DNA from 3 places in the Clostridioides sp. LIBA-6622 genome. Region 3 is predicted to be linked to each of the others. Evidence: a T-box and tRNA genes for the amino acid it is inferred to sense, from the RefSeq annotation. Region 3 holds a T-box; the other regions hold tRNA genes.
The links. The T-box of region 3 lies ahead of asnS (asparagine--tRNA ligase). A T-box ahead of a tRNA ligase gene usually reads a tRNA of that ligase, here a tRNA-Asn.
Positions count from the first base shown of each region.

Region 1: it has a tRNA-Asn gene. The T-box ahead of asnS (asparagine--tRNA ligase) is inferred to sense a tRNA for this amino acid. The anticodon was not compared.
Region 2: it has a tRNA-Asn gene. The T-box ahead of asnS (asparagine--tRNA ligase) is inferred to sense a tRNA for this amino acid. The anticodon was not compared.

Region 1 is NZ_CP196998.1:128,188-137,963, reverse strand. It holds tRNA gene ACTG47_RS00985 (tRNA-Ala) at 131-206, opposite strand; rRNA gene ACTG47_RS00980 (16S ribosomal RNA) at 262-1,764, opposite strand; tRNA gene ACTG47_RS00975 (tRNA-Met) at 1,881-1,957, opposite strand; tRNA gene ACTG47_RS00970 (tRNA-Phe) at 1,965-2,040, opposite strand; tRNA gene ACTG47_RS00965 (tRNA-Ile) at 2,044-2,120, opposite strand; tRNA gene ACTG47_RS00960 (tRNA-Pro) at 2,127-2,203, opposite strand; tRNA gene ACTG47_RS00955 (tRNA-Trp) at 2,264-2,339, opposite strand; tRNA gene ACTG47_RS00950 (tRNA-Ile) at 2,351-2,424, opposite strand; tRNA gene ACTG47_RS00945 (tRNA-Pro) at 2,429-2,505, opposite strand; tRNA gene ACTG47_RS00940 (tRNA-Ser) at 2,514-2,604, opposite strand; tRNA gene ACTG47_RS00935 (tRNA-Ser) at 2,629-2,717, opposite strand; tRNA gene ACTG47_RS00930 (tRNA-Lys) at 2,720-2,795, opposite strand; tRNA gene ACTG47_RS00925 (tRNA-Gln) at 2,806-2,881, opposite strand; tRNA gene ACTG47_RS00920 (tRNA-Arg) at 2,891-2,967, opposite strand; tRNA gene ACTG47_RS00915 (tRNA-Gly) at 2,978-3,051, opposite strand; tRNA gene ACTG47_RS00910 (tRNA-Tyr) at 3,061-3,145, opposite strand; tRNA gene ACTG47_RS00905 (tRNA-Thr) at 3,160-3,234, opposite strand; tRNA gene ACTG47_RS00900 (tRNA-Asp) at 3,246-3,322, opposite strand; tRNA gene ACTG47_RS00895 (tRNA-Val) at 3,328-3,403, opposite strand; tRNA gene ACTG47_RS00890 (tRNA-Glu) at 3,409-3,483, opposite strand; tRNA gene ACTG47_RS00885 (tRNA-Asn) at 3,488-3,562, opposite strand; rRNA gene rrf (5S ribosomal RNA) at 3,570-3,686, opposite strand; rRNA gene ACTG47_RS00875 (23S ribosomal RNA) at 3,822-6,718, opposite strand; tRNA gene ACTG47_RS00870 (tRNA-Ala) at 6,988-7,063, opposite strand; rRNA gene ACTG47_RS00865 (16S ribosomal RNA) at 7,119-8,621, opposite strand; gene cwlD (N-acetylmuramoyl-L-alanine amidase CwlD) at 8,906-9,610, opposite strand.
Region 2 is NZ_CP196998.1:27,957-37,732, reverse strand. It holds tRNA gene ACTG47_RS00310 (tRNA-Asp) at 1-45, opposite strand, end outside; tRNA gene ACTG47_RS00305 (tRNA-Val) at 51-126, opposite strand; tRNA gene ACTG47_RS00300 (tRNA-Gly) at 132-205, opposite strand; tRNA gene ACTG47_RS00295 (tRNA-Glu) at 215-289, opposite strand; tRNA gene ACTG47_RS00290 (tRNA-Met) at 297-372, opposite strand; tRNA gene ACTG47_RS00285 (tRNA-Leu) at 388-473, opposite strand; tRNA gene ACTG47_RS00280 (tRNA-Asn) at 478-552, opposite strand; tRNA gene ACTG47_RS00275 (tRNA-Cys) at 559-632, opposite strand; tRNA gene ACTG47_RS00270 (tRNA-Lys) at 639-714, opposite strand; tRNA gene ACTG47_RS00265 (tRNA-His) at 723-799, opposite strand; tRNA gene ACTG47_RS00260 (tRNA-Pro) at 806-882, opposite strand; tRNA gene ACTG47_RS00255 (tRNA-Ile) at 905-981, opposite strand; tRNA gene ACTG47_RS00250 (tRNA-Met) at 996-1,069, opposite strand; tRNA gene ACTG47_RS00245 (tRNA-Phe) at 1,076-1,151, opposite strand; tRNA gene ACTG47_RS00240 (tRNA-Ser) at 1,155-1,243, opposite strand; tRNA gene ACTG47_RS00235 (tRNA-Lys) at 1,260-1,332, opposite strand; tRNA gene ACTG47_RS00230 (tRNA-Gln) at 1,342-1,417, opposite strand; tRNA gene ACTG47_RS00225 (tRNA-Arg) at 1,425-1,501, opposite strand; tRNA gene ACTG47_RS00220 (tRNA-Leu) at 1,533-1,616, opposite strand; tRNA gene ACTG47_RS00215 (tRNA-Tyr) at 1,626-1,710, opposite strand; tRNA gene ACTG47_RS00210 (tRNA-Thr) at 1,725-1,799, opposite strand; tRNA gene ACTG47_RS00205 (tRNA-Asp) at 1,811-1,887, opposite strand; tRNA gene ACTG47_RS00200 (tRNA-Val) at 1,893-1,968, opposite strand; tRNA gene ACTG47_RS00195 (tRNA-Gly) at 1,974-2,047, opposite strand; tRNA gene ACTG47_RS00190 (tRNA-Glu) at 2,057-2,131, opposite strand; tRNA gene ACTG47_RS00185 (tRNA-Met) at 2,139-2,214, opposite strand; tRNA gene ACTG47_RS00180 (tRNA-Leu) at 2,230-2,315, opposite strand; tRNA gene ACTG47_RS00175 (tRNA-Asn) at 2,321-2,395, opposite strand; rRNA gene rrf (5S ribosomal RNA) at 2,402-2,518, opposite strand; rRNA gene ACTG47_RS00165 (23S ribosomal RNA) at 2,701-5,597, opposite strand; rRNA gene ACTG47_RS00160 (16S ribosomal RNA) at 5,838-7,340, opposite strand; gene ugtA (glycolipid MHDRG biosynthesis glycosyltransferase UgtA) at 7,849-9,054, shown strand; gene ACTG47_RS00150 (hypothetical protein) at 9,123-9,344, opposite strand; gene recR (recombination mediator RecR) at 9,486-9,776, opposite strand, start outside.
Region 3 is NZ_CP196998.1:2,466,440-2,476,215, forward strand. It holds gene ACTG47_RS11820 (hypothetical protein) at 1-1,365, opposite strand; gene ACTG47_RS11825 (GGDEF domain-containing protein) at 1,721-2,896, shown strand; gene ACTG47_RS11830 (YARHG domain-containing protein) at 3,103-5,061, opposite strand; gene ACTG47_RS11835 (hypothetical protein) at 5,262-5,720, opposite strand; gene asnS (asparagine--tRNA ligase) at 5,899-7,296, opposite strand; T-box leader at 7,375-7,609, opposite strand; gene ACTG47_RS11845 (CDIF630_02480 family spore surface protein) at 7,811-8,005, opposite strand; gene cspC (bile acid germinant receptor pseudoprotease CspC) at 8,119-9,776, opposite strand, start outside.

The DNA of each region.
Region 1 (9,776 bases), 1.8 Mb from region 3:
AAACTTCACATTCGTTCAGTTTATTCTGTTGCTTAAGGTGCTAACGCACAAAGCTTGAATAAAAATAAGCTTAAAGTGCAATGTAAGAGTCTACTAGATAAATCAAAGATTTAAGTAATATGCTCTTAAATGGTGGAGATGAGGAGAGTCGAACTCCTGACCCCTTGCTTGCAAGGCAAGTGCTCTCCCAACTGAGCTACACCCCCAAATATGAAGTTCATAAAGAACTTTCAAAATTAAACAGTAGGCAATTCTCCTTAGAAAGGAGGTGATCCAGCCGCACCTTCCGATACGGCTACCTTGTTACGACTTCACCCCAGTTATTGATTCCACCTTCGACGACTTCTTCCAAAAGGTTAGATAATCGGCTTCGGGCGTCTCCAACTCCCGTGGTGTGACGGGCGGTGTGTACAAGACCCGGGAACGCATTCACCGCAGCATTCTGATCTGCGATTACTAGTAACTCCAGCTTCATGTAGGCGAGTTTCAGCCTACAATCCGAACTGAGAGTAGCTTTAAGGGATTAGCTCCACCTTACGGCTTGGCAACCCTCTGTACTACCCATTGTAGCACGTGTGTAGCCCTAAGCATAAGGGGCATGATGATTTGACGTCATCCCCACCTTCCTCCAGGTTATCCCTGGCAGTCTCTCTAGAGTGCCCAACTTAATGATGGCAACTAAAGACAAGGGTTGCGCTCGTTGCGGGACTTAACCCAACATCTCACGACACGAGCTGACGACAACCATGCACCACCTGTCACCAATGTCCCCGAAGGGAACTCTCCGATTAAGGAGATGTCATTGGGATGTCAAGCTTAGGTAAGGTTCTTCGCGTTGCTTCGAATTAAACCACATGCTCCGCTACTTGTGCGGGTCCCCGTCAATTCCTTTGAGTTTCACTCTTGCGAGCGTACTTCCCAGGCGGAGTACTTAATGCGTTAGCTGCGGCACCGAGGGGGGTAACCCCCGACACCTAGTACTCATCGTTTACAGCGTGGACTACCAGGGTATCTAATCCTGTTTGCTCCCCACGCTTTCGTGCCTCAGCGTCAGTTACAGTCCAGAGAGCCGCCTTCGCAACTGGTGTTCCTCCTAATATCTACGCATTTCACCGCTACACTAGGAATTCCACTCTCCTCTCCTGCACTCAAGTCTCCCAGTTTCAAGAGCTTACTACGGTTGAGCCGTAGCCTTTCACTCCTGACTTGAAAGACCGCCTACGCACCCTTTACGCCCAGTAAATCCGGATAACGCTAGCCCCCTACGTATTACCGCGGCTGCTGGCACGTAGTTAGCCGGGGCTTCCTCCTCAAGTACCGTCATTATCTTCCTTGAGGACAGAGTTTTACGACCCGAAGGCCTTCATCACTCACGCGGCGTTGCTGCATCAGGCTTTCGCCCATTGTGCAATATTCCCCACTGCTGCCTCCCGTAGGAGTTTGGACCGTGTCTCAGTTCCAATGTGGCCGATCACCCTCTCAGGTCGGCTACTGATCGTCGCCTTGGTAAGCCGTTACCTTACCAACTAGCTAATCAGACGCGGGTCCATCCTGTACTGGCTCACCTTTGATATTTAAGAGATGCCTCTCAAATATGTTATCCCGTATTAGCATACCTTTCGGTATGTTATCCGTGTGTACAGGGTAGGTTACCCACGCGTTACTCACCCGTCCGCCGCTCTTTACCGAAGTAAATCGCTCAACTTGCATGTGTTAGGCACGCCGCCAGCGTTCATCCTGAGCCAGGATCAAACTCTCAAACAAAAGTTTATCAGGCTCAGATACTATTGTTATCAAAATATCTGGCTTTATGGTTTGTTTCTTGTTTTATAAATTAACCTACTGTTTAATTTTCAAAGTTCTTTAATGATATAGTTAGATGGTAGCGGTAATAGGAGTCGAACCTATGACCTTTCGGGTATGAACCGAACGCTCTAGCCAACTAAGCTATACCGCCCTATTTCTGGTGCCCAGAGGCGGAATCGAACCACCGACACGGGGATTTTCAGTCCCCTGCTCTACCGACTGAGCTATCTGGGCAAATGGTGGGCCTAGCTGGACTCGAACCAGCGACCTCACGCTTATCAGGCGTGCGCTCTAACCACCTGAGCTATAGGCCCTTTTCTTGGTCGAGGTGAAGGGACTCGAACCCCCGGCCCCATGGTCCCAAACCATGTGCGCTACCAAACTGCGCTACACCTCGAAATTTTATTTACTATCTTATACTACTCTAAAATTCATTTTTTTTCAAGTCCTTTTTATTTGGCAGGGGTGGAGGGACTCGAACCCCCGGCGCACGGTTTTGGAGACCGACGCTCTACCAACTGAGCTACACCCCTATGAAGAATAGTGGACCTTCAGGGACTCGAACCCCAGACCTACCGGTTATGAGCCGGGCGCTCTAACCAACTGAGCTAAAGGTCCAAGTTGGTCGAGGTGAAGGGACTCGAACCCCCGGCCCCATGGTCCCAAACCATGTGCGCTACCAAACTGCGCTACACCTCGTTTTTAAATGGCGGAGAAGGAGGGATTCGAACCCTCGCACCGGTTACCCAGCCTAATCCCTTAGCAGGGGATCCTCTTGAGCCACTTGAGTACTTCTCCAAATTAAGTCCTATTTATTTTACTTGGCGGAGAGGGTGGGATTCGAACCCACGGCCCCTTTCGAAGTCACTGGTTTTCAAGACCAGCTCCTTAAACCACTCGGACACCTCTCCATTGGTGATCTATCCGCGACTCGAACGCGGGACACCCTGATTAAAAGTCAGGTGCTCTACCGACTGAGCTAATAGACCATATTTTATTTGGCTGGGGATGCAGGACTCGAACCTACGCATACATGAGTCAAAGTCATGTGCCTTACCGACTTGGCTAATCCCCAATATATATGTGGTGAGCGCACAGGGATTCGAACCCCGGACACACGCCTTAGAAGGGCGTTGCTCTATCCAGCTGAGCTATGCACCCACGCTTTTTTTGGAGCGGGTGAAGGGGATCGAACCCTCACAGCTGGCTTGGAAGGCCAGAACTCTACCATTGAGCTACACCCGCATATTTAATTGGTGGAGGATGGTGGATTCGAACCACCGAAGTCGATGACAACAGATTTACAGTCTGCCCCCTTTGGCCGCTCGGGAAATCCTCCGTATTAGTTTTACATGGAGCTGGTGATAGGAATCGAACCTACAACCTGCTGATTACAAGTCAGCTGCTCTACCGTTGAGCCACACCAGCATTTTTTGTTTTGGCGACCTGGAAGGGGTTCGAACCCTCGACCTCCAGCGTGACAGGCTGGCATTCTAACCAACTGAACTACCAGGCCGCAAATGGTGGGACCAACAGGGCTCGAACCTGTGACCCCCTGCTTGTAAGGCAGGTGCTCTCCCAGCTGAGCTATGATCCCACAAATGGTGACTCGTAGGGGAATTGAACCCCTGTTACCGCCGTGAAAGGGCGGTGTCTTAACCTCTTGACCAACGAGCCATATTGGCTCCAAGGGTGGGGCTCGAACCCACAGCCTACCGGTTAACAGCCGGTTGCTCCACCGTTGAGCTACCTTGGAATATCCAACGTGGCTATGTCCTACTCTCCCAGGCAGTTTCCCACCAAGTACCATCAGCGCTAGAGAACTTAACTTCTGTGTTCGGAATGGGAACAGGTGTATCTTCTCTGCTATTATAACCACATTTTTTTCTTTCTTGTTGCTAGGACAAGTATAATATTAACATTTTTTGTTATTTTTGTCAATACTTTTTTTATTTTTTTTAGAGTTAGTACTCTAAAAACTGCACATATATCTTACTGAATGAACATCAAATAATTTGGTCAAGTCCTCGACCTATTAGTATCGATAAGCTAAATACATTGCTGCACTTACACCTTCGACCTATCAACCAGATAGTCTTTCTGGGGTCTTACCCTTGCGGTGGGAAATCTTATCTTGAAGTCGGCTTCGCGCTTAGATGCTTTCAGCGCTTATCCATTCCGTACATAGCTACCCAGCCATGCCCTTGGCAGAACAACTGGTACACCAGAGGTACGTCCATCCCGGTCCTCTCGTACTAAGGACAGGTCTTCTCAAATTTCCTACGCCTGCGACGGATAGGGACCGAACTGTCTCACGACGTTCTGAACCCAGCTCGCGTACCACTTTAATGGGCGAACAGCCCAACCCTTGGGACCTACTACAGCCCCAGGATGTGATGAGCCGACATCGAGGTGCCAAACCTCCCCGTCGATGTGGACTCTTGGGGGAGATAAGCCTGTTATCCCCAGGGTAGCTTTTATCCGTTGAGCGATGGCCCTTCCACGCAGAACCACCGGATCACTAAGTCCGATTTTCATCCTTGCTCGACCTGTATGTCTTGCAATCAAGCTCTCTTTTGCCTTTACACTCTACGTACGATTTCCGACCGTACTGAGAGAACCTTTGAGCGCCTCCGTTACCTTTTGGGAGGCGACCGCCCCAGTCAAACTGCCCACCTGACAGTGTCCCAAGACCAGATTCATGGCCTATGGTTAGAGTCCCAGTACTACAAGGGTGGTATCCCAAGGATGGCTCCGCCAAAACTGGCGTCCTGGTTTCAAAGCCTCCCACCTATCCTGTACATGTAGTACCAAGACCCAATGTCAAGCTACAGTAAAGCTCCATGGGGTCTTTCCGTCCTGTCGCAGGTATCCGGCATCTTCACCGGAATTACAATTTCACCGAGTCTGTTGTTGAGACAGTGCCCAAATCGTTACGCCTTTCGTGCGGGTCGGAACTTACCCGACAAGGAATTTCGCTACCTTAGGACCGTTATAGTTACGGCCGCCGTTTACTGGGGCTTAAGTTCACTGCTTCGATTGCTCTAACAGATCCCCTTAACCTTCCAGCACCGGGCAGGCGTCAGCTCCTATACATCGTCTTGCGACTTAGCAGAAACCTATGTTTTTGGTAAACAGTCGCTTGGGCCTATTCTCTGCGGCCACCGGATGGTGGCACCCCTTATCCCTAAGTTACGGGGTCATTTTGCCGAGTTCCTTAACAACAGTTCTCTCGCGGGCCTTAGGATACTCTCCTCACCCACCTGTGTCGGTTTGCGGTACGGGTACCTTTAACCTCGATAGAGACTTTTCTTGACAGTGTGAAATCAGCTACTTCGCTACTAAATTTCGCTCCCCATCACATCCCAGCATTATCAAAGCGGATTTACCTACTCTGACTGCCTCAATGCTTGGGCACACATAACCAACAGTGTGCTTAGCTTATCCTACTGTGTCATCCCATCTCTCAAACGGTTATCGGTAGTACAGGAATATCAACCTGTTGTCCATCACCTACGCCTTTCGGCCTCAGCTTAGGTCCCGACTAACCCAGGGCGGACGAACCTTCCCCTGGAAACCTTGGGTTTACGGCCTGTGGGATTCTCACCCACATCTCGCTACTCATGCCAACATTCTCACTCCCATACTGTCCACATGTCCTTACGGTCATGCTTCAACCCGTATGGGAAGCTCCCCTACCCATCATAATGATGCCGTAGCTTCGGTAGTAAGTTTTAGCCCCGGAAATCTTCGGCGCAGGATCACTCGACCAGTGAGCTATTACGCACTCTTTGAATGAGTGGCTGCTTCTAAGCCAACATCCTGGTTGTCTGTGCAATCCCACATCCTTTACCACTTAACTTACATTTAGGGACCTTAGCTGACGATCTGGGCTGTTGCCCTTTCGACTATGAATCTTATCACCCACAGTCTGACTCCCAAGTATAAGATGACGGCATTCGGAGTTTGATAGTCTTCGGTAGGTGCAATACCCCCTAGGACATTCAGTGCTCTACCTCCGTATCTCTCACCTTGAGGCTAGCCCTAAAGCTATTTCGGGGAGAACCAGCTATCTCCGGGCTCGATTGGAATTTCACCGCTACCCACAAGTCATCCCCGAGCTTTTCAACGCTCGTGGGTTCGGACCTCCACGAAATTTTACTTTCGCTTCATCCTGCTCATGGGTAGGTCGCCCGGTTTCGGGTCTACGTCAAGTAACTGAACGCTCAGTTAAAACTCGCTTTCGCTACGGCTCCACACCTTAAGTGCTTAACCTTGCTACTTAACGTAACTCGTTGGCCCGTTCTACAAAAAGTACGCGGTCACACAAGAAATGTGCTTCCACAGCTTGTAAGTGCAGGGTTTCAGGTTCTATTTCACTCCCCTCCCGGGGTTCTTTTCACCTTTCCCTCACGGTACTATACGCTATCGGTCACTAGGTAGTATTTAGCCTTGGAGGGTGGTCCCTCCTGCTTCCCACAGGGTTTCACGTGTCCCGTGGTACTCTGGATCATATCTAAAGTCTTCTCGTTTAACATACAGGACTATTACCTTCTGTGGTGGGTCTTTCCAAACCTCTTCAATTACGATACCTCTTCGTTATGATATGTCCGCAACCCCAATAAAGAAAACTTTATTGGTTTGGGCTCTTCCGCGTTCGCTCGCCGCTACTTACGGAATCGAATTTCTTTCTCTTCCTTCAGGTACTTAGATGTTTCAGTTCCCTGAGTTCCCCTCATTAAGCTATGAATTCACTTAATGATACTTAGACATTACTCTAAGTGAGTTTCCTCATTCGGAAATCTTCGGATCAAAGTTTACGTGCAACTCCCCGAAGCTTATCGCAGCTTATCGCGTCCTTCATCGGCTCCTAGTGCCAAGGCATCCGCCCTGCACCCTTAATAACTTGACCAGTTAAAAAGGTTTGATAGATTAAAGTCTATCAACTTGATAATTTTAAAAAGTTATCAGCTTTATATATTACAAATTAGATGTCATATCACTAAATATATATGCAGTTTTTAAGGTGCTAACGCACATCGCCAACAAACAAACTTCACATTCGTTCAGTTTATTCTGTTGCTTAAGGTGCTAACGCACAAAGCTTGAATAAAAATAAGCTTAAAGTGCAATGTAAGAGTCTACTAGATAAATCAAAGATTTAAGTAATATGCTCTTAAATGGTGGAGATGAGGAGAGTCGAACTCCTGACCCCTTGCTTGCAAGGCAAGTGCTCTCCCAACTGAGCTACACCCCCAAATATGAAGTTCATAAAGAACTTTCAAAATTAAACAGTAGGCAATTCTCCTTAGAAAGGAGGTGATCCAGCCGCACCTTCCGATACGGCTACCTTGTTACGACTTCACCCCAGTTATTGATTCCACCTTCGACGACTTCTTCCAAAAGGTTAGATAATCGGCTTCGGGCGTCTCCAACTCCCGTGGTGTGACGGGCGGTGTGTACAAGACCCGGGAACGCATTCACCGCAGCATTCTGATCTGCGATTACTAGTAACTCCAGCTTCATGTAGGCGAGTTTCAGCCTACAATCCGAACTGAGAGTAGCTTTAAGGGATTAGCTCCACCTTACGGCTTGGCAACCCTCTGTACTACCCATTGTAGCACGTGTGTAGCCCTAAGCATAAGGGGCATGATGATTTGACGTCATCCCCACCTTCCTCCAGGTTATCCCTGGCAGTCTCTCTAGAGTGCCCAACTTAATGATGGCAACTAAAGACAAGGGTTGCGCTCGTTGCGGGACTTAACCCAACATCTCACGACACGAGCTGACGACAACCATGCACCACCTGTCACCAATGTCCCCGAAGGGAACTCTCCGATTAAGGAGATGTCATTGGGATGTCAAGCTTAGGTAAGGTTCTTCGCGTTGCTTCGAATTAAACCACATGCTCCGCTACTTGTGCGGGTCCCCGTCAATTCCTTTGAGTTTCACTCTTGCGAGCGTACTTCCCAGGCGGAGTACTTAATGCGTTAGCTGCGGCACCGAGGGGGGTAACCCCCGACACCTAGTACTCATCGTTTACAGCGTGGACTACCAGGGTATCTAATCCTGTTTGCTCCCCACGCTTTCGTGCCTCAGCGTCAGTTACAGTCCAGAGAGCCGCCTTCGCAACTGGTGTTCCTCCTAATATCTACGCATTTCACCGCTACACTAGGAATTCCACTCTCCTCTCCTGCACTCAAGTCTCCCAGTTTCAAGAGCTTACTACGGTTGAGCCGTAGCCTTTCACTCCTGACTTGAAAGACCGCCTACGCACCCTTTACGCCCAGTAAATCCGGATAACGCTAGCCCCCTACGTATTACCGCGGCTGCTGGCACGTAGTTAGCCGGGGCTTCCTCCTCAAGTACCGTCATTATCTTCCTTGAGGACAGAGTTTTACGACCCGAAGGCCTTCATCACTCACGCGGCGTTGCTGCATCAGGCTTTCGCCCATTGTGCAATATTCCCCACTGCTGCCTCCCGTAGGAGTTTGGACCGTGTCTCAGTTCCAATGTGGCCGATCACCCTCTCAGGTCGGCTACTGATCGTCGCCTTGGTAAGCCGTTACCTTACCAACTAGCTAATCAGACGCGGGTCCATCCTGTACTGGCTCACCTTTGATATTTAAGAGATGCCTCTCAAATATGTTATCCCGTATTAGCATACCTTTCGGTATGTTATCCGTGTGTACAGGGTAGGTTACCCACGCGTTACTCACCCGTCCGCCGCTCTTTACCGAAGTAAATCGCTCAACTTGCATGTGTTAGGCACGCCGCCAGCGTTCATCCTGAGCCAGGATCAAACTCTCAAATAAAAGTTTATCAGGCTCAGATACTATTGTTATCAAAATATCTGGCTTTATGGTTTGTTTCTTGTTTATAAATTAACCTACTGTTTAATTTTCAAAGTTCTTTTGTCGTATTTTTGTGCTCCTTTTGGGCACTCATATATAATACCATCTATATGATTCCAAGTCAACGCTTTTTTAACTTTTATTTTAAATATTTTTTTGTCAAAACAAAAATAGCCTATATTAATGCATTTTAACTGCTTTAATACAAGCTATTTACATATTCAGACCTATATTATATGCTAACTTTAACTTAGATATTTTTGTATTCCTATGTATATTGCCCATGCTATCTTCTCTTGGTATGTTTCATCAGTCAAAAGTTTACATTCTTTTTCATTTGATAAAAAACCACACTCTATTAATACTGATGGAATGTTGTTTTCTTTTAAAAGATATATATCGTCTCTAGGTTTAACCTCTCTATTATTGGTCTTATCTACTACTCTTTTAAGTTCTTCTTGAATACACTTTGATAATTCTTTACTATCTTGCTTGTCTTTAGGATAAAAAGTTTGAGCTCCATAGTATTTTGATTGTTCAAATGCATTGAGATGTATGGAAACAAACATATTAGCATTAGAATTGGATATCATTTCTTTCCTATTTTTCAAATTCTCATTATACTTTTGTCTTGTTGTTTTGTTATTTCCCTCTTTGTAAAGACTACTATCATCTTCTCTAGTCAATATTACAAGGCCTCCGCTTGATTCTATAAGCTCTCTAAGCTTAAGTGTTATAGCTAGATTAATATCCTTTTCAGATGTGCTCTTATCCTTATTTAACGCACCTGGATCAATCCCCCCATGACCAGCATCTAAAATTATTGTTTTATTTGTTACTGGCATATACTTAATAACATCTTCAGATATATTTTTCACTTCAAATATTGACACTATTACTAGACACACCATAACAAAACTGAAAATTATATGTTTTATATACTTTCTCACAACATCACCCTGTATATGTATACTTATAAAAACACTATAATATTCCAAATATTAGTACAAACATTTTGATTTTACTTTTCTAATTATCAATTTCTATTTATTAGTATCTATATATATGATTTACAATATTATATATAGATACTAACCCCTTTAATTTAATACTCTT
Region 2 (9,776 bases), 1.7 Mb from region 3:
TCCAGCGTGACAGGCTGGCATTCTAACCAACTGAACTACCAGGCCGCAAATGGTGGGACCAACAGGGCTCGAACCTGTGACCCCCTGCTTGTAAGGCAGGTGCTCTCCCAGCTGAGCTATGGTCCCATTTTTGGAGCGGGTGAAGGGGATCGAACCCTCACAGCTGGCTTGGAAGGCCAGAACTCTACCATTGAGCTACACCCGCATATTTAATTGGTGACTCGTAGGGGAATTGAACCCCTGTTACCGCCGTGAAAGGGCGGTGTCTTAACCTCTTGACCAACGAGCCATTTTAATGGTTGCGGAGGCAGGACTCGAACCTACGACCTTCGGGTTATGAGCCCGACGAGCTGCCAACTGCTCCACTCCGCGATATTGTTTTATAAGTGCCGAAGACCGGAATCGAACCGGTACGAGAGGTAAGTCCCGCAGGATTTTAAGTCCTGTGCGTCTGCCAGTTCCGCCACTTCGGCTTTTTGGCTCCAAGGGTGGGGCTCGAACCCACAGCCTACCGGTTAACAGCCGGTTGCTCCACCGTTGAGCTACCTTGGAATATATTGGAGGCGACACCCAGATTTGAACTGGGGATCAAGGAGTTGCAGTCCACTGCCTTACCACTTGGCTATGTCGCCGCCTTTTGGTGATCTATCCGCGACTCGAACGCGGGACACCCTGATTAAAAGTCAGGTGCTCTACCGACTGAGCTAATAGACCATATTAGTTGGGGTGGATAATGAGAGTCGAACTCACGACCTCCAGAGCCACAATCTGGCGCTCTAACCAACTGAGCTATACCCACCTTAATTGGTCGAGGTGAAGGGACTCGAACCCCCGGCCCCATGGTCCCAAACCATGTGCGCTACCAAACTGCGCTACACCTCGAAGTTATTTACTTAATTTAATGTGGTGGGCCATCAGGGACTCGAACCCCAGACCTACCGGTTATGAGCCGGGCGCTCTAACCAACTGAGCTAATGGCCCACATTAAATTTTAGTAGCGGTAATAGGAGTCGAACCTATGACCTTTCGGGTATGAACCGAACGCTCTAGCCAACTAAGCTATACCGCCATATTTTGGTGCCCAGAGGCGGAATCGAACCACCGACACGGGGATTTTCAGTCCCCTGCTCTACCGACTGAGCTATCTGGGCATCTGGCGGAGAGGGTGGGATTCGAACCCACGGCCCCTTTCGAAGTCACTGGTTTTCAAGACCAGCTCCTTAAACCACTCGGACACCTCTCCATATTCTACTTCACAATGATTCATCCGAGGATCGAACTCGGGACACCCTGATTAAGAGTCAGGTGCTCTGCCAGCTGAGCTAATGAACCTAATTTTAATGGCTGGGGATGCAGGACTCGAACCTACGCATACATGAGTCAAAGTCATGTGCCTTACCGACTTGGCTAATCCCCAATATATGTGGTGAGCGCACAGGGATTCGAACCCCGGACACACGCCTTAGAAGGGCGTTGCTCTATCCAGCTGAGCTATGCACCCACAATTTATATATATACAAATTAAATAAAAATGGTGCGGATGAAGGGAGTCGAACCCCCACGCCAATGGCGCTAGATCCTAAGTCTAGTGCGTCTGCCAATTCCGCCACATCCGCGCATTTTTCTGGTGGAGGATGGTGGATTCGAACCACCGAAGTCGATGACAACAGATTTACAGTCTGCCCCCTTTGGCCGCTCGGGAAATCCTCCGTATTAACTTTACATGGAGCTGGTGATAGGAATCGAACCTACAACCTGCTGATTACAAGTCAGCTGCTCTACCGTTGAGCCACACCAGCATTTTTTGTTTTGGCGACCTGGAAGGGGTTCGAACCCTCGACCTCCAGCGTGACAGGCTGGCATTCTAACCAACTGAACTACCAGGCCGCAAATGGTGGGACCAACAGGGCTCGAACCTGTGACCCCCTGCTTGTAAGGCAGGTGCTCTCCCAGCTGAGCTATGGTCCCATTTTTGGAGCGGGTGAAGGGGATCGAACCCTCACAGCTGGCTTGGAAGGCCAGAACTCTACCATTGAGCTACACCCGCATATTTAATTGGTGACTCGTAGGGGAATTGAACCCCTGTTACCGCCGTGAAAGGGCGGTGTCTTAACCTCTTGACCAACGAGCCATTTTAATGGTTGCGGAGGCAGGACTCGAACCTACGACCTTCGGGTTATGAGCCCGACGAGCTGCCAACTGCTCCACTCCGCGATATTGTTTTATAAGTGCCGAAGACCGGAATCGAACCGGTACGAGAGGTAAGTCCCGCAGGATTTTAAGTCCTGTGCGTCTGCCAGTTCCGCCACTTCGGCTTTTTTGGCTCCAAGGGTGGGGCTCGAACCCACAGCCTACCGGTTAACAGCCGGTTGCTCCACCGTTGAGCTACCTTGGAATATCCACGTGGCTATGTCCTACTCTCCCAGGCAGTTTCCCACCAAGTACCATCAGCGCTAAAGAGCTTAACTTCTGTGTTCGGAATGGGAACAGGTGTATCCTCTTTGCTATTATAACCACATATTGCCTATTTATAAGACAAGTATTATATTAACATCTTTATTTTTAAATGTCAATAGTTTTAAAGTACTAAATAGTAATTGTTCAATATGATATATACCATATTAATTGAAGTTAGTACTTTACATAGAGTTAACACTCTAAAAACTGCACATATATTTTACTGAATGGACATCAAATAATTTGGTCAAGTCCTCGACCTATTAGTATCGATAAGCTAAATACATTGCTGCACTTACACCTTCGACCTATCAACCAGATAGTCTTTCTGGGGTCTTACCCTTACGGTGGGAAATCTTATCTTGAAGTCGGCTTCGCGCTTAGATGCTTTCAGCGCTTATCCATTCCGTACATAGCTACCCAGCCATGCCCTTGGCAGAACAACTGGTACACCAGAGGTACGTCCATCCCGGTCCTCTCGTACTAAGGACAGGTCTTCTCAAATTTCCTACGCCTGCGACGGATAGGGACCGAACTGTCTCACGACGTTCTGAACCCAGCTCGCGTACCACTTTAATGGGCGAACAGCCCAACCCTTGGGACCTACTACAGCCCCAGGATGTGATGAGCCGACATCGAGGTGCCAAACCTCCCCGTCGATGTGGACTCTTGGGGGAGATAAGCCTGTTATCCCCAGGGTAGCTTTTATCCGTTGAGCGATGGCCCTTCCACGCAGAACCACCGGATCACTAAGTCCGATTTTCATCCTTGCTCGACCTGTATGTCTTGCAATCAAGCTCTCTTTTGCCTTTACACTCTACGTACGATTTCCGACCGTACTGAGAGAACCTTTGAGCGCCTCCGTTACCTTTTGGGAGGCGACCGCCCCAGTCAAACTGCCCACCTGACAGTGTCCCAAGACCAGATTCATGGCCTATGGTTAGAGTCCCAGTACTACAAGGGTGGTATCCCAAGGATGGCTCCGCCAAAACTGGCGTCCTGGTTTCAAAGCCTCCCACCTATCCTGTACATGTAGTACCAAGACCCAATGTCAAGCTACAGTAAAGCTCCATGGGGTCTTTCCGTCCTGTCGCAGGTATCCGGCATCTTCACCGGAATTACAATTTCACCGAGTCTGTTGTTGAGACAGTGCCCAAATCGTTACGCCTTTCGTGCGGGTCGGAACTTACCCGACAAGGAATTTCGCTACCTTAGGACCGTTATAGTTACGGCCGCCGTTTACTGGGGCTTAAGTTCACTGCTTCGATTGCTCTAACAGATCCCCTTAACCTTCCAGCACCGGGCAGGCGTCAGCTCCTATACATCGTCTTGCGACTTAGCAGAAACCTATGTTTTTGGTAAACAGTCGCTTGGGCCTATTCTCTGCGGCCACCAGATGGTGGCACCCCTTATCCCTAAGTTACGGGGTCATTTTGCCGAGTTCCTTAACAACAGTTCTCTCGCGGGCCTTAGGATACTCTCCTCACCCACCTGTGTCGGTTTGCGGTACGGGTACCTTTAACCTCGATAGAGACTTTTCTTGACAGTGTGAAATCAGCTACTTCGCTACTAAATTTCGCTCCCCATCACATCCCAGCATTATCAAAGCGGATTTACCTACTCTGACTGCCTCAATGCTTGGGCACACATAACCAACAGTGTGCTTAGCTTATCCTACTGTGTCATCCCATCTCTCAAACGGTTATCGGTAGTACAGGAATATCAACCTGTTGTCCATCACCTACGCCTTTCGGCCTCAGCTTAGGTCCCGACTAACCCAGGGCGGACGAACCTTCCCCTGGAAACCTTGGGTTTACGGCCTGTGGGATTCTCACCCACATCTCGCTACTCATGCCAACATTCTCACTCCCATACTGTCCACATGTCCTTACGGTCATGCTTCAACCCGTATGGGAAGCTCCCCTACCCATCATAATGATGCCGTAGCTTCGGTAGTAAGTTTTAGCCCCGGAAATCTTCGGCGCAGGATCACTCGACCAGTGAGCTATTACGCACTCTTTGAATGAGTGGCTGCTTCTAAGCCAACATCCTGGTTGTCTGTGCAATCCCACATCCTTTACCACTTAACTTACATTTAGGGACCTTAGCTGACGATCTGGGCTGTTGCCCTTTCGACTATGAATCTTATCACCCACAGTCTGACTCCCAAGTATAAGATGACGGCATTCGGAGTTTGATAGTCTTCGGTAGGTGCAATACCCCCTAGGACATTCAGTGCTCTACCTCCGTATCTCTCACCTTGAGGCTAGCCCTAAAGCTATTTCGGGGAGAACCAGCTATCTCCGGGCTCGATTGGAATTTCACCGCTACCCACAAGTCATCCCCGAGCTTTTCAACGCTCGTGGGTTCGGACCTCCACGAAATTTTACTTTCGCTTCATCCTGCTCATGGGTAGGTCGCCCGGTTTCGGGTCTACGTCAAGTAACTGAACGCTCAGTTAAAACTCGCTTTCGCTACGGCTCCACACCTTAAGTGCTTAACCTTGCTACTTAACGTAACTCGTTGGCCCGTTCTACAAAAAGTACGCGGTCACACAAGAAATGTGCTTCCACAGCTTGTAAGTGCAGGGTTTCAGGTTCTATTTCACTCCCCTCCCGGGGTTCTTTTCACCTTTCCCTCACGGTACTATACGCTATCGGTCACTAGGTAGTATTTAGCCTTGGAGGGTGGTCCCTCCTGCTTCCCACAGGGTTTCACGTGTCCCGTGGTACTCTGGATCATATCTAAAGTCTTCTCGTTTAACATACAGGACTATTACCTTCTGTGGTGGGTCTTTCCAAACCTCTTCAATTACGATACCTCTTCGTTATGATATGTCCGCAACCCCAATAAAGAAAACTTTATTGGTTTGGGCTCTTCCGCGTTCGCTCGCCGCTACTTACGGAATCGAATTTCTTTCTCTTCCTTCAGGTACTTAGATGTTTCAGTTCCCTGAGTTCCCCTCATTAAGCTATGAATTCACTTAATGATACTTAGACATTACTCTAAGTGAGTTTCCTCATTCGGAAATCTTCGGATCAAAGTTTACGTGCAACTCCCCGAAGCTTATCGCAGCTTATCGCGTCCTTCATCGGCTCCTAGTGCCAAGGCATCCGCCCTGCACCCTTAATAACTTGACCAGTTAAAAAGGTTTGATAGATTAAAGTCTATCAACTTGATAATTTTAAAAAGTTATCAACTTTATATATTACAAATTAGATGTCATATCACTAAATATATATGCAGTTTTTAAGGTGCTAACGCACATCTTCAACAAACAAACTTCACATTGGTTTAGTTTATCTAGTTGATTCAAGTGCTAATTTTGAGTATTCGTAAAAACGAACCCTCAAAATTAAACAGTAGGCAATTCTCCTTAGAAAGGAGGTGATCCAGCCGCACCTTCCGATACGGCTACCTTGTTACGACTTCACCCCAGTTATTGATTCCACCTTCGACGACTTCTTCCAAAAGGTTAGATAATCGGCTTCGGGCGTCTCCAACTCCCGTGGTGTGACGGGCGGTGTGTACAAGACCCGGGAACGCATTCACCGCAGCATTCTGATCTGCGATTACTAGTAACTCCAGCTTCATGTAGGCGAGTTTCAGCCTACAATCCGAACTGAGAGTAGCTTTAAGGGATTAGCTCCACCTTACGGCTTGGCAACCCTCTGTACTACCCATTGTAGCACGTGTGTAGCCCTAAGCATAAGGGGCATGATGATTTGACGTCATCCCCACCTTCCTCCAGGTTATCCCTGGCAGTCTCTCTAGAGTGCCCAACTTAATGATGGCAACTAAAGACAAGGGTTGCGCTCGTTGCGGGACTTAACCCAACATCTCACGACACGAGCTGACGACAACCATGCACCACCTGTCACCAATGTCCCCGAAGGGAACTCTCCGATTAAGGAGATGTCATTGGGATGTCAAGCTTAGGTAAGGTTCTTCGCGTTGCTTCGAATTAAACCACATGCTCCGCTACTTGTGCGGGTCCCCGTCAATTCCTTTGAGTTTCACTCTTGCGAGCGTACTTCCCAGGCGGAGTACTTAATGCGTTAGCTGCGGCACCGAGGGGGGTAACCCCCGACACCTAGTACTCATCGTTTACAGCGTGGACTACCAGGGTATCTAATCCTGTTTGCTCCCCACGCTTTCGTGCCTCAGCGTCAGTTACAGTCCAGAGAGCCGCCTTCGCAACTGGTGTTCCTCCTAATATCTACGCATTTCACCGCTACACTAGGAATTCCACTCTCCTCTCCTGCACTCAAGTCTCCCAGTTTCAAGAGCTTACTACGGTTGAGCCGTAGCCTTTCACTCCTGACTTGAAAGACCGCCTACGCACCCTTTACGCCCAGTAAATCCGGATAACGCTAGCCCCCTACGTATTACCGCGGCTGCTGGCACGTAGTTAGCCGGGGCTTCCTCCTCAAGTACCGTCATTATCTTCCTTGAGGACAGAGTTTTACGACCCGAAGGCCTTCATCACTCACGCGGCGTTGCTGCATCAGGCTTTCGCCCATTGTGCAATATTCCCCACTGCTGCCTCCCGTAGGAGTTTGGACCGTGTCTCAGTTCCAATGTGGCCGATCACCCTCTCAGGTCGGCTACTGATCGTCGCCTTGGTAAGCCGTTACCTTACCAACTAGCTAATCAGACGCGGGTCCATCCTGTACTGGCTCACCTTTGATATTTAAGAGATGCCTCTCAAATATGTTATCCCGTATTAGCATACCTTTCGGTATGTTATCCGTGTGTACAGGGTAGGTTACCCACGCGTTACTCACCCGTCCGCCGCTCTTTACCGAAGTAAATCGCTCAACTTGCATGTGTTAGGCACGCCGCCAGCGTTCATCCTGAGCCAGGATCAAACTCTCAAATAAAAGTTTATCAGGCTCAGATACTATTGTTATCAAAATATCTGGCTTTATGGTTTGTTTCTTAATATAAATTAACCTACTGTTTAATTTTCAATGTTCGTGTTTATTTCTTTTTCCTTTTTTCAAGGACAAGTAATACTATATCACCTTTATTTATTCAAGTCAATATAATTTTTCAATTTTTTTGATTTTTTATTCCTTATATATTTTTATATTCAATTTTTTTGATTTAATACTGTTCTATAAGTGTTTATTTCATAAAACTAATATATATTCTATGCTCAATATTCCTTTTTATTCTATAATTAATTTTTTTATTTATAATAGATATTTATAATAGTGCATACTTTCTAAAATTAATTTACATTTCTTTCACTTGTAATTTTTGTAATCTTGTATTAGATTAATATTAAAAAATAATTTATTAATAGTTTGATTTACAATGACAATTTATATACATCAAAATATAATATCATACAAATACTATGCTACATTTTAGGAGGATTTTATTATGAGCAAAAAAGTATTAATAATGTCTGCTTCCACTGGTGGTGGGCATAATAGAGCTGCTCTAGCTATTAAAGAAGAGCTTACTTCCAAAACAATTGATGGAGAAGCAATTGAATGTGAGATAATAGATAGTTTAAAATTAGTTAATAACACAATGGATAAGATAATTTCAAGAGGATATGAAAAATCTGCTATATATACACCCAAAGCATATGGAAGTGTATATAGATTATCTGAAACTAATCTTTTATCAAAAAATGAATTTAAAGACAATTTAATAATAACATTTATGGCAAAAAAATTTAAAAAACTTATTAGAAGTACAAAACCAGATTTAATCATCGGAACACATCCTTTTCCAATGATTGCTCTTAGTACATTGAAAAAAAACTTTGACTTACATAATAATGAGTCAAATACTTATACAGAGTATTTTTATAAACATCACACAAACACGATTAATGTTCCTCCACTTATTTCTGTATTAACTGATTATACTACGCATTCTACATGGATACAAAATGAAATTGATTATTATATAGTTGGTCATGAATATGTAAAAGAATTATTAGTATTTGATGGAGTTGAAGCTAGCAAAATTAGAACCTTTGGAATTCCTGTCGAGAAATCATTTCTTTCTCATAGAGATAAAGAAATTGTTCTTTCTGAGTTAAATTTATCTCCTGATAAATTGACGGTTTTACTTATGGGTGGTAGTTTTGGAGCTGGAAATATAAAAGAAACGCTAGACGAGTTATTAGATACTGATAGAGACTTTCAAATACTTGTAATAACTGGTAGAAACGAAAGCTTAAAAGAAAAAATCGAAAAAAAACTTATGTCTCGCTCTCATAATAAAAATGTATGTGTTCTTGGATATACTAATAAAATGAATGATATTTTGGCTTCTATAGATGTATTAGTAAGCAAACCTGGTGGACTTACTACAACTGAAGCACTTTTAAAAGATGTTCCTATGATAGTTCCATATTACATACCTGGACAAGAAGAAGAGAATCTAGACTTTTTATCCAATTGCGGGGCTGCACTTAGAACTACAAAGAAATATAATTTATCAATATTATTAAAGGTTCTAATAGATGACCCAAGTAGATTAGAGATGTTAAAAAGAAATATTAAATCAATAAGAAAATCGAATTCAGCTCAAAATATAGCTAATTTGATTTTAAGTGTAATTTCTAATTGATAAAATAAATAAAATCCCTATAGTATACATTATCTATTAGGGATTTTTTATTTTCTAATTATTTAATATTAAATTGGCTCATAAAAGTCTTCTTCATAGTCATACTGATAGTTCTTATAATTATTTCTGAATTCAGTGTTTTTGTTACGTTCGGTTTTCTTAGTTTTTTTCTTACCAGAAAAACTTATATCATCAAAATCATCATGTTTAGGTTTATCTTTCGATTTCATTTTTTTAACTCTTTTTTCTTTCATTGCATTATGTTCTTCTAAGTTCATAATTGGTTTCATGTTGCACCCCTATCAAAATTTTTAAATGATTTATACAACAAATTATACAATACAGAAGAAATTTATTCAATAAATCTAAATCAAAATTAATTTGAATTTAACACCAAAAAATTACAAAAATCGAGGAATTAACCTCGATTTTTATATTTCTCTCCTACCTTCTAATGCTTTTGATATTGTAACTTCATCTGCATACTCTAAATCGCCTCCAACGGGAAGACCATGAGCTATCCTAGTAACTTTAATTCCCATTGGCTTTATTAATCTAGCAATATACATAGCTGTAGCTTCTCCCTCAATTGTAGGATTTGTTGCCATTATTATTTCTTTGACATCTTGATTGCCAAGCCTCTGTATAAGCTCCTTTATTTTTAACATATCTGGTCCAATTCCATCCATTGGAGAAATTACTCCATTTAATACATGATACTG
Region 3 (9,776 bases):
TTAATCAGCTGAGTTTAGCTTATACCCTACTAAAGATACCACAAAACTATATATAAATGAAATTATAATAGTTTGGAATACTTTAAATTGCATTATTAAGGTTGCTCCATAACTAGTTGTATTAAAGAAATTAATATTACTATCAAGTATAAATGTGCTAAATAAAGCCAACATGCCCATTAAAAATGCATAATACACACTAAACACTATTACAGGCTTGATATTATCTGTGTTATACTTAAATCTCAATTTGTAGCCATTTAATAATAGTATTAATGCAGACAAAGCCCCCATTGCATAAAACATCAATTTAGTATCTCCAAATAGAGATGATGAACCCAAACTAAATATTGATACTGTTGAATTTATTATAGTCACTGAAATTCCATTTGCAAAGGCCCACATATAACTAGCTATTTGTGGCAGTATCGCAAATAAATTTGTTCCATTTGAGTAACTGCTCATATCTAATTCATTTAAGTAGCTACTATCAGATATAGTTAGTACAAATAGTATTGCTAATACTAAAACATATCCTAATATAAATATCTTTATAGAATTTGAAAAAAGAGACATATACATATTTTCTTTTTCATAACTCTTTTTGTAATTAGTTATATATGTACATATAAATCCTAATACAAATCCATTTAAAAGAACACTAAAAAACTGATAACTATACTCTAGCGCATAGCCATATTCTAACATACTATGTGAACCAGTCTTTACATTAGTAAAAACAGATAAAATAGCTAAAATTAATCCATAAACAATTCCAACCCCTAAGGAATTTGCTAATGTAGTTTTCGAATCTTTACATCTTTTTCTCATAAAAATTAAATTTGATATTATTAATCCTAAAATAGGGATTATAAGTAATATTAATAAACCTATATTAGCATTTATAAATCCAGAGCCCATCATAGTAGACATAGCTACACTAATCTGACCTAAGTTAAGAGCTAGAATTATATGTGCTGGATTTATCAAATAACTAATGTCATTAAATTGAATAGTTATTACAGCTTTAAATATCAATGCAATAATAAATAATATAAATACAGTTGTAAAGGTTGTTAAAAATATTCCCCTTGTATTTGCATGATATGAAAGCTCTTTTATTTTAGATTTTAAGTCTAGTTTTGTTTCAAATGGTTTTAATGATGCTATTTCATAAAGCTCATTTCCACAAAATTTACAGTAATTATCTTTAGAATTATTTTCTTTGCTACAACTAGGACAAACTTTTTCTTCTTTATTTTTGAGTGTGAAGTTGTTATTTTTTATTTTTCTAGTTGGTTCGCCTGTCGTTTTGGAATAGTTATTATGTGAATAATTCATATTATTTATTTTTTTTTCATCCATTTTTTCCCTCCAAGTTTTACTGTTGTAAATTATCAAATATAACTATATCATATAAAACTTAATTATACCTTAAGTTTTATTTAATCTATTAACTGTATATTAGTGTTTCATTATAACTCTTCAACACCACACCAATTTCTAACATCACAAAATAAACTTCCTATAAAACTTAATTATAATAAAATACTAATCGAAAAATTCATTTAATATTAATTAACAAATACAATCTAACACAATTTTAGATTGTTACACATAATATATTTTGATATAATTAAGTTATTAATAAAGTATTCCAAGTATCTAAGAAAAGAAAAGGAATACTTATTTTTATGTTTTATTTTTAATGGAGGCTTATATGAACTTAGAAAAATTAAAAAAATTTTTTGGATTTCCTCTAGACAAAGAACATAAAGAAAACGTTGAAAAAGAACTTTGCAATTATCTTTATAATACGGGAAAAATCATTTGTATAATAATAATAGTATCTCAAATAATTATGATGATATCAATATCAGCTAGAGAAGGTGGCCCTTTTGCCACTCCAAGACGTCAATGGTATTTTTATATGTACATAACGCTGTTTTCTGTATCTTCAATCTTTATGTTTGTGTTTTCTTATCTTTGGAATAAAAAAAAGGATTGTTGCACTTTTTATATAAACTTATGGGTAATTTATGTGACTTTTTTCTGCCTATGGGGATGTGTAATTACTCTGCTTGACCAATTAGGTGGAAATGATTTAAGTGTGTTTAGTTACATTATGTTAGCAGCTGCAGCTTTTTCAGTATTAAAATTTGGAGAATCAATAATAGTTTTTGGTGGATGCTTTTTATTCCTTAACTTTTTCTTACCTGGAATCCAAACTATACCAGGTAATGAATTTAGTAATATTGTTAATACATTTTTTATAACATCACTTGCTATTTTTGTCTCTACAATGCTATATAGAAGTCGTGTATTTACTTATTATGACAAACTTCTAATTCGTCAACAATATGAAGAAATATATCATATAAATAATTTGCTTAATCATAAAGTTATGATAGATGAGCTAACTAAAATGAATAATCATAGATATCTTGAAGATATTCTACAAAAAAAATTAATCAGCTATGCAAATCAAGTACCCATAACTGGAATGATGCTAGACATTGATTACTTCAAACAATTTAATGATACCTATGGACATCAAAAAGGGGATTATTGCTTACAAAATATTGCTAAAGTAATTTTAGATTTTACAAGTTCGGAAAATGCACATGCCATACGATATGGTGGGGAGGAATTTTTTATATGTATTTTTAACTGTGATGGAGAAGATGCTAAGCTTAAATCAGAATGTTTACGAAAAATGATAGAAAACTGCAATTTCGAACGTGATGATGTTCCTTCAAAATGTGTAACTGTTAGTATTGGAGTTTATACAAAAAAAATTGAAGAAAAAATGACATTGAAAGAATTTATAAGTTACTGTGATAAGGCTCTATATACTGCAAAAGAAGAAGGACGTAATTGTGTAGCATTTTATTAAAAAAATATATATAAATATTAATCATTCACATTTAAATTTTTCAGGAAAAATATTTTTTATATTTACAACAATTAAATACTATTAAATAAACCTATAAATTAGACTTTTAAACTTAAGTCTTATTTATAGGTTTATTATTTCTTGAATTTTAAATTTTTATAAGTTATCCCATTAAATCTAAATTATATTTTTAAATCTATTATTAGCTAATTCTCCATTTCTTTAATCAATGAAACATTTTGCTTTTCTATAGAGTTTAACACATCTGTATCAGCTCCTATATCATAATCTGGTTGATACCATGATTTATTATTAAAATAACTCTTATATGGCTCTTCTTTAAACACATACCCATATCTTGCAAATATTTCATTTCTTATATAAGCTAACTCTCCTTTACTATAACCCTCTAGTTCTTCTCTAGTCAAAACTCTTGAGTCACTATCATATATAATATAATCGTCATCATAACTTACTTCTTTACTTTTTGAGTTAGAACCTGAATTTGAATTACTTTTACTATTCTTTGTATTATTTTTCTCTTTATCACTCTCATCACTTGCTTTATTATTTATGCTTTTGATAAATTTGTCTGCTTCTTCTTTTGAAATTTTGTTAAGTGTTCCACTTACTTCGTCTGCTTCTAATGAAATTTCATTATTATTATATCTAGTTATAGACAGTTTTTTATTTGATGAGCTATCCTTACTTTTTAACACCATACTATTACTATCTGAACTCTCTACTTCATATTTAATTGTATAATTACCTTCTTCTTGGTTTTTACTATAAAGTTTTATTTTGTTAGGCTCTTCAAACTCAAATATATTATACTCATCAGCTTTCCAAAAACCACTTAAATCTTTTGGCTCTAGATTTTTAGAATAAATCAATTCGTTTTCTAAATAAATCTCTGAGTATTTTTGTATATTACTCATTTCAACTTTGTCTTTCTTAGTCTTCATGTTATAAAAATGTACTTCCTTGTTTTTGGTAGAATACACTATGTTCTCTGAATTAAATGAATAATCAATCACATCACTTGCTATCTTCTCTTTATCTAAAAATAACTCACCACTTGATTTAATATAAAGTAATTTATCGTCATTAATAATAGATAAATTAGAATTTTCTTTCATATCATTTCCTATTTTTTCTTCTTCTTTATTATTTTTCTTGATATATATGTCGCCATCAGAATTTATAAATACAATGCCATCATTAATTAGACTTATATAATCAATATCTGATTTTATTTTCTTGGATTCATCTTTTCCTACTTCTTTTTCATATAATTCATCATCACTATTTATAAAGTAAAATTTATTATTTCTATATCTATAAGACCTAACATCCGATGCTATTTTTTCACTTGTTCCATTTTTATATAAATATAGCTCTCCTTTTAAGTCTTTATAATTATACTCACTTATATACATAATCTCTTCATCATCAGATTTTACTCCCCATAAATTTGATACATCTGAACTAATCTTAACTTTATCATTTTTATCTAAGCTTTTTAAATATAAATTATCATCATTATTTATGAATATTACATCACCTTTATTATTTATAATATCAAAACTTTTTATATCAGTTGATATCTTTTCTTTATCTTCATTTTCTTTATCTTCATTTTCTTTATATAGATACAATTCTTCATCTGTATTAACATAATATATATACTTTCCATCTTGAGATATCTTATATAATACAACATCATTGGCTATTTTTTCTTTGTCTTTCCCATCATACTTTACATACAAAGAATTTTCTGATGATATATATGCCATAGTCTTTGAAGAAGGAATAAATTCATACGAATTAAGTTCACCAGAAAGTAAGTCTGATGCTAATTTTTCCTTTTCTTTTTTTAAATTATATTTATACAAGTTGTTCTCTTTATCCTGAATTAATATTGATTGCTCTCCACTTATATAATCCCTCTTTGTATCTATAGGTATATCTGATGCTATTTTTTCTTCATCCTTACTTTGTGTCTTTATATATACATCTGTCATACCATCAGAATTATCCTCATCTCTTTTTAATAGTATAAGAGAATTATCTCCTTTATCCTGACTATTTTTAGAATTATTTTTTGTACAACCTGTGCATATAAGTACCAAACTTAAAGCCATAAATAACCATTTATTAGACATTCTTACTCCCCCTCATGATAATAATAAAGCTTATTGTATAATAGATAACGAAATAAATATTTTTTAAATTTAACATTTTACATATTTTCATACTATACCCTTATATATTTGTAATGTAAAGCTAGTCTATAAATTTCATTTATATTTTTTCTATAATTATCCAAAATCACTTTATCATTTATAGTATATCACAACAAACGTTATCCTAGCATATTAACTATAACTACTCCAAAAGCTTTTAATGCTTCTTGAATCACTTCATTTCCTCCATAAGGATATCCCATGGGATTAAAATAAAGTCTTGAAGTTTTTTCTCCAATCATTTTGCAACCTTCTATTGTATAATCACCTATCCCAATTTCAGAAAATACAGTTTCAAAATCCCATGGAACAGACTTCAGATATTCTTTTCGTTTTTCTTCATCCAATAGTTTATATTTCTCCCAAAATTGTTTATTTTCTTCTTCTGTTGGCCACCAAAAATAATCCAACTCTTCTCTATAATAAAAATCTTCTACTCTTTCTAAAATATAGTATTCCAAATCATTAACTTGTATACAATCATTTTTTATACTTGCTATATATGAAAATAAATTCTTAATCCTATTAAATACTTCAATCTTATCCACATTAAATTCAATAAAACAAAATTCACACATTATATTCCCTCCCAACTTTGATATTTTATAGTTATATTGTATTACAAAATAAAATTAATTAAATCATATATTTACAAATACAATAAAAATAACTTGTATATATCCAAGCTAGATAATATACAAGTTATTTAATATTTTTATTCCTAAAATTATATGATTGTATTAGAATTTATAATTATTAGAATTCAGCATTTTTAGGAGTTCTTGGGAAAGGTATAACGTCTCTTATATTAGACATGCCTGTCATATACATAATTATTCTCTCAAATCCAAGACCAAATCCAGAGTGAGTAGCAGTACCAAATTTTCTAAGCTCTAAATACCACCAGTAATCTTCTTCTCTTAATCCCATTTCATGAATTCTATCTAATAACACATCTTCTCTTTCTTCTCTCTGAGAGCCTCCCACTATTTCTCCAACACCAGGAACTAATAAATCCATTGCTCTAACAGTTTTACCATCTTCATTCATTCTCATGTAGAAAGCTTTTATATCTTTTGGATAATCAGTTACAAATACTGGACAATTGTATATTTGCTCTGTTATATATCTTTCATGCTCAGTTTGAAGGTCACATCCCCATTCAACTGGATACTCAAATTCATGACCTGACTCAATCAATAACTCTACTGCTTTAGTATATGTTATTCTAACAAATTCAGAGTTTACTATCTTATTTAATCTTTCTAATAATCCTTTATCTATAAAGCTATTGAAGAATTCCATTTCTTCAGGAGCATTCTCTAAAACATAACTTATAACATATTTTATCATATCTTCTGCAAGTTCCATGTTATCTTCAAGGTCTGCAAAAACTATTTCAGGCTCTATCATCCAAAATTCTGAAGCATGTCTTCCTGTGTAAGAGTTTTCCGCTCTAAATGTAGGTCCAAAAGTATAAACATTTCTAAAAGAAAGTGCCATTATTTCAGCATTTAATTGTCCACTAACTGTTAAATTTGATTCTTTTCCAAAGAAATCTTGAGTATAGTCTATTTTTCCATCTTCTGTTTTTGGAATATCATTTAAATCCATAGTTGTTATTCTAAACATTTCTCCTGCACCCTCACAGTCACTACCTGTTATGATTGGAGAATGTGCATATACAAAGTTTCTTTCTTGGAAAAACTTGTGTATTGCATATGCAGCTATTGATCTTACTCTAAATACAGCTGAAAAAGTATTACTTCTTGGTCTTAAATGTGCTATTGTTCTTAAATATTCAAGAGTATGTCTTTTCTTTTGTAGTGGATATGAACTATCTGATTCACCTTCTACAACTATACTTTTTGCATGTATTTCTACAGGTTGTTTAGCCCCTTCTGTCGACACCAATTCACCTTCTACAAGTATAGATGAACTTATTGCTAATTTCCCTATTTCTTTAAAATTTTCTACTTTCTCATCAAATACTATTTGCATGTTCTTGAAGAAGCTTCCATCATTTAACTCTATAAATCCAAAGTTTTTAGATACTCTAGATGTTCTTATCCATCCAGCTACTTTTACAGTTTTCCCTATGTACTGCTCTTTGTCTCTGTACAATTCTTTTACTGTTATAAATTCTTTTTGCATTTTAAATCCTCCTAATATAATTGTTATTAATGTTTCTTATAAATATAATTTCAATAAAAAAAGCCCTTCATCCCTATATAAAGGGACGAAAGACTATTACTTTCGCGGTACCACCCTAATTGTCATAAATGACCTCTTAGTTAAGCAATGCTTAAAGCCTGTAACGGTGCCTTCCGTCTAAATCTACTTGCTAAATAAGCTTTCGATTAGAAACTCCAAGATGTTCTTCAATATAAACCTCGTATTGAGCTCTCACCATCCTCAACTCGCTAAAACTACATTTTATATTTACTCTTCTCTTCACAGTATTTATCTTTTATTATTTCCGCTAATTAACAAAATTATACCAATTTATAAATTTTTAGTCAATAAATTTATATAATTGATACTGATTGTTATTTATAAAAAAAGTAGAGTAATACCTTGTTCATCAAACTAGATACAGGTTCTCAAACCAAGACTACTCTACAAAATTACAATAAATACTCATTTTCATTATTGAATCTTACAATTTTTATAACTTACTTCCATTGTCAACCCAATCTTTTGCTTCTTCAACACTATTAAGTGAAGGTATTGAAACTTTACTATGAGGTTTTAATTTTTCAACATCAGCCCATGCTGCTGTTGACTCATTTCCAACTAAAAGTGGACTTCTAAGTCTTTTATTATCTTTGCCTTTTAATGCTCTTGCTTTTTTATTTTCCAAAACTATCACCTCTATTATTTATTTAGTAATAGTTTTAGCAATTTTTCAAATTAAATTCATAAGTCGAAATTATAATGACTTTTAAATCAATAATTTTTTTAATAGTTTTTCATTTACAAAGTATTTGCTATCTGTTGAATTGTATTTTTCAAATCTAAAATTCCATACCCTTGTGATACATTGGGATATGTATATATATCAAGTTTTGTAGCTCCCAATATTAAATACGTTTTTAAAACTTGTGTAAATAATGCTAACCTTGGTATATTATCTTGTTTTTCTAGATATTCCATTAATAAAGCTAATACACCAGTAACTATAGAACTACTAATGCCTGTTCCAGTTCCAGTATTATATGTTCCGTTTTTGTATGTAGATATTATATCTACACCTGGAGCTACTATATCTGGTTTAATTCCTCTTCCTCTAATTGGACCTTTTGAAGAACCAATCCACATACTATCAGTTTTATTATTGAATGTACCAACTGTTATTACATCATCACTAGCAGCATACATGGTTATTGTAGCAATTGAATCAGGGTCTAAAAATCTTGTATCTGGGGCTATCAAGTTTTTATTTGGTAAATATATATCATATTCCCCTCCTATTATAAGTTCTGAAGTCAATCTTAAAGTCCATACTCCAGGTTTTATATCTGTCAATTTTATCTCCAGATTTTCTTTTCCAGAAGTTATATATGGATAAATAAATCTCATTGCATAAGTAGTATTTTCTAAGTTAAATTTTCCTCTATATACATAAAAATCTGGAGAATACCTTATATCATGACTAACTTCACCTGAAGGAGATATTATCTGTGCTCCTATTTTATCTGGTCCATTTGTATTTAGTGTTATATCAAGTGCATAGTCATCCCCATCTTGTATTATTACATCTTGTACTTCACCTACACTGCTAAATCTACCAGAATAATGAATATCTGTATTCCCTTGATTACCTGCACCACTAACTACTACCACACCAGCACTACTCAATAGATTAAAAGTATCTAATATCGAAGTAGTCGCTACAGCACCTGATTTAACTCCAATAGTTAAATTTATTATTATAGGTCTATTTTCTGTCCTTGCTATATTAGTAACATATGTTATAGCTGCTAGAAAGTCTGAAACACTGTAATTTATCCTTCCAGCGTAATAAGTATCAGTATATGATTTTAATTTAACTACTATTAAGTCTGATTCTGTAGTAATACCTCTATACTGTGAATTTACTCTTCCATTTCCAACCAATATACCAGAAGCCAAAGTTCCAGTACCTATATTATCTTGACTTAAACTCCCATCATTTCTACTTATGGCTATATTTAACTCACTTCTTGTAAATTCACTTCCAAAAATAAAACCTTCTGGAGGTGGATTTGTATTTGCTTCTTGGTCCCATAATTTTAAAACTTTACTACTTCCATCAGCATTTATAAAATCAGGATGCAAGTAATCTATGCCTGAATCTATAACTGCCAATAAAATTCCTCTTCCTGTTATATCATTGTATGGATTTTCATATATATATTCAGTTTCAGCAGCTGTAGTAACAGTTTCTCCATTGTTTACATTGTTAGTTATATCAATCAAACTACTCATAGGAGCAGACTCTTCCCACCACGCTACTTGCAAAATATTATTTAAAATAGTTTCATTAAAATCCATAGGGACATATATTACTGCAAGCTGGCTATTTAAAACCATATACCTGTTTATACCATTTTCTTGGAGTGCAGTCTCTATATCACCTTGATAAATTATAC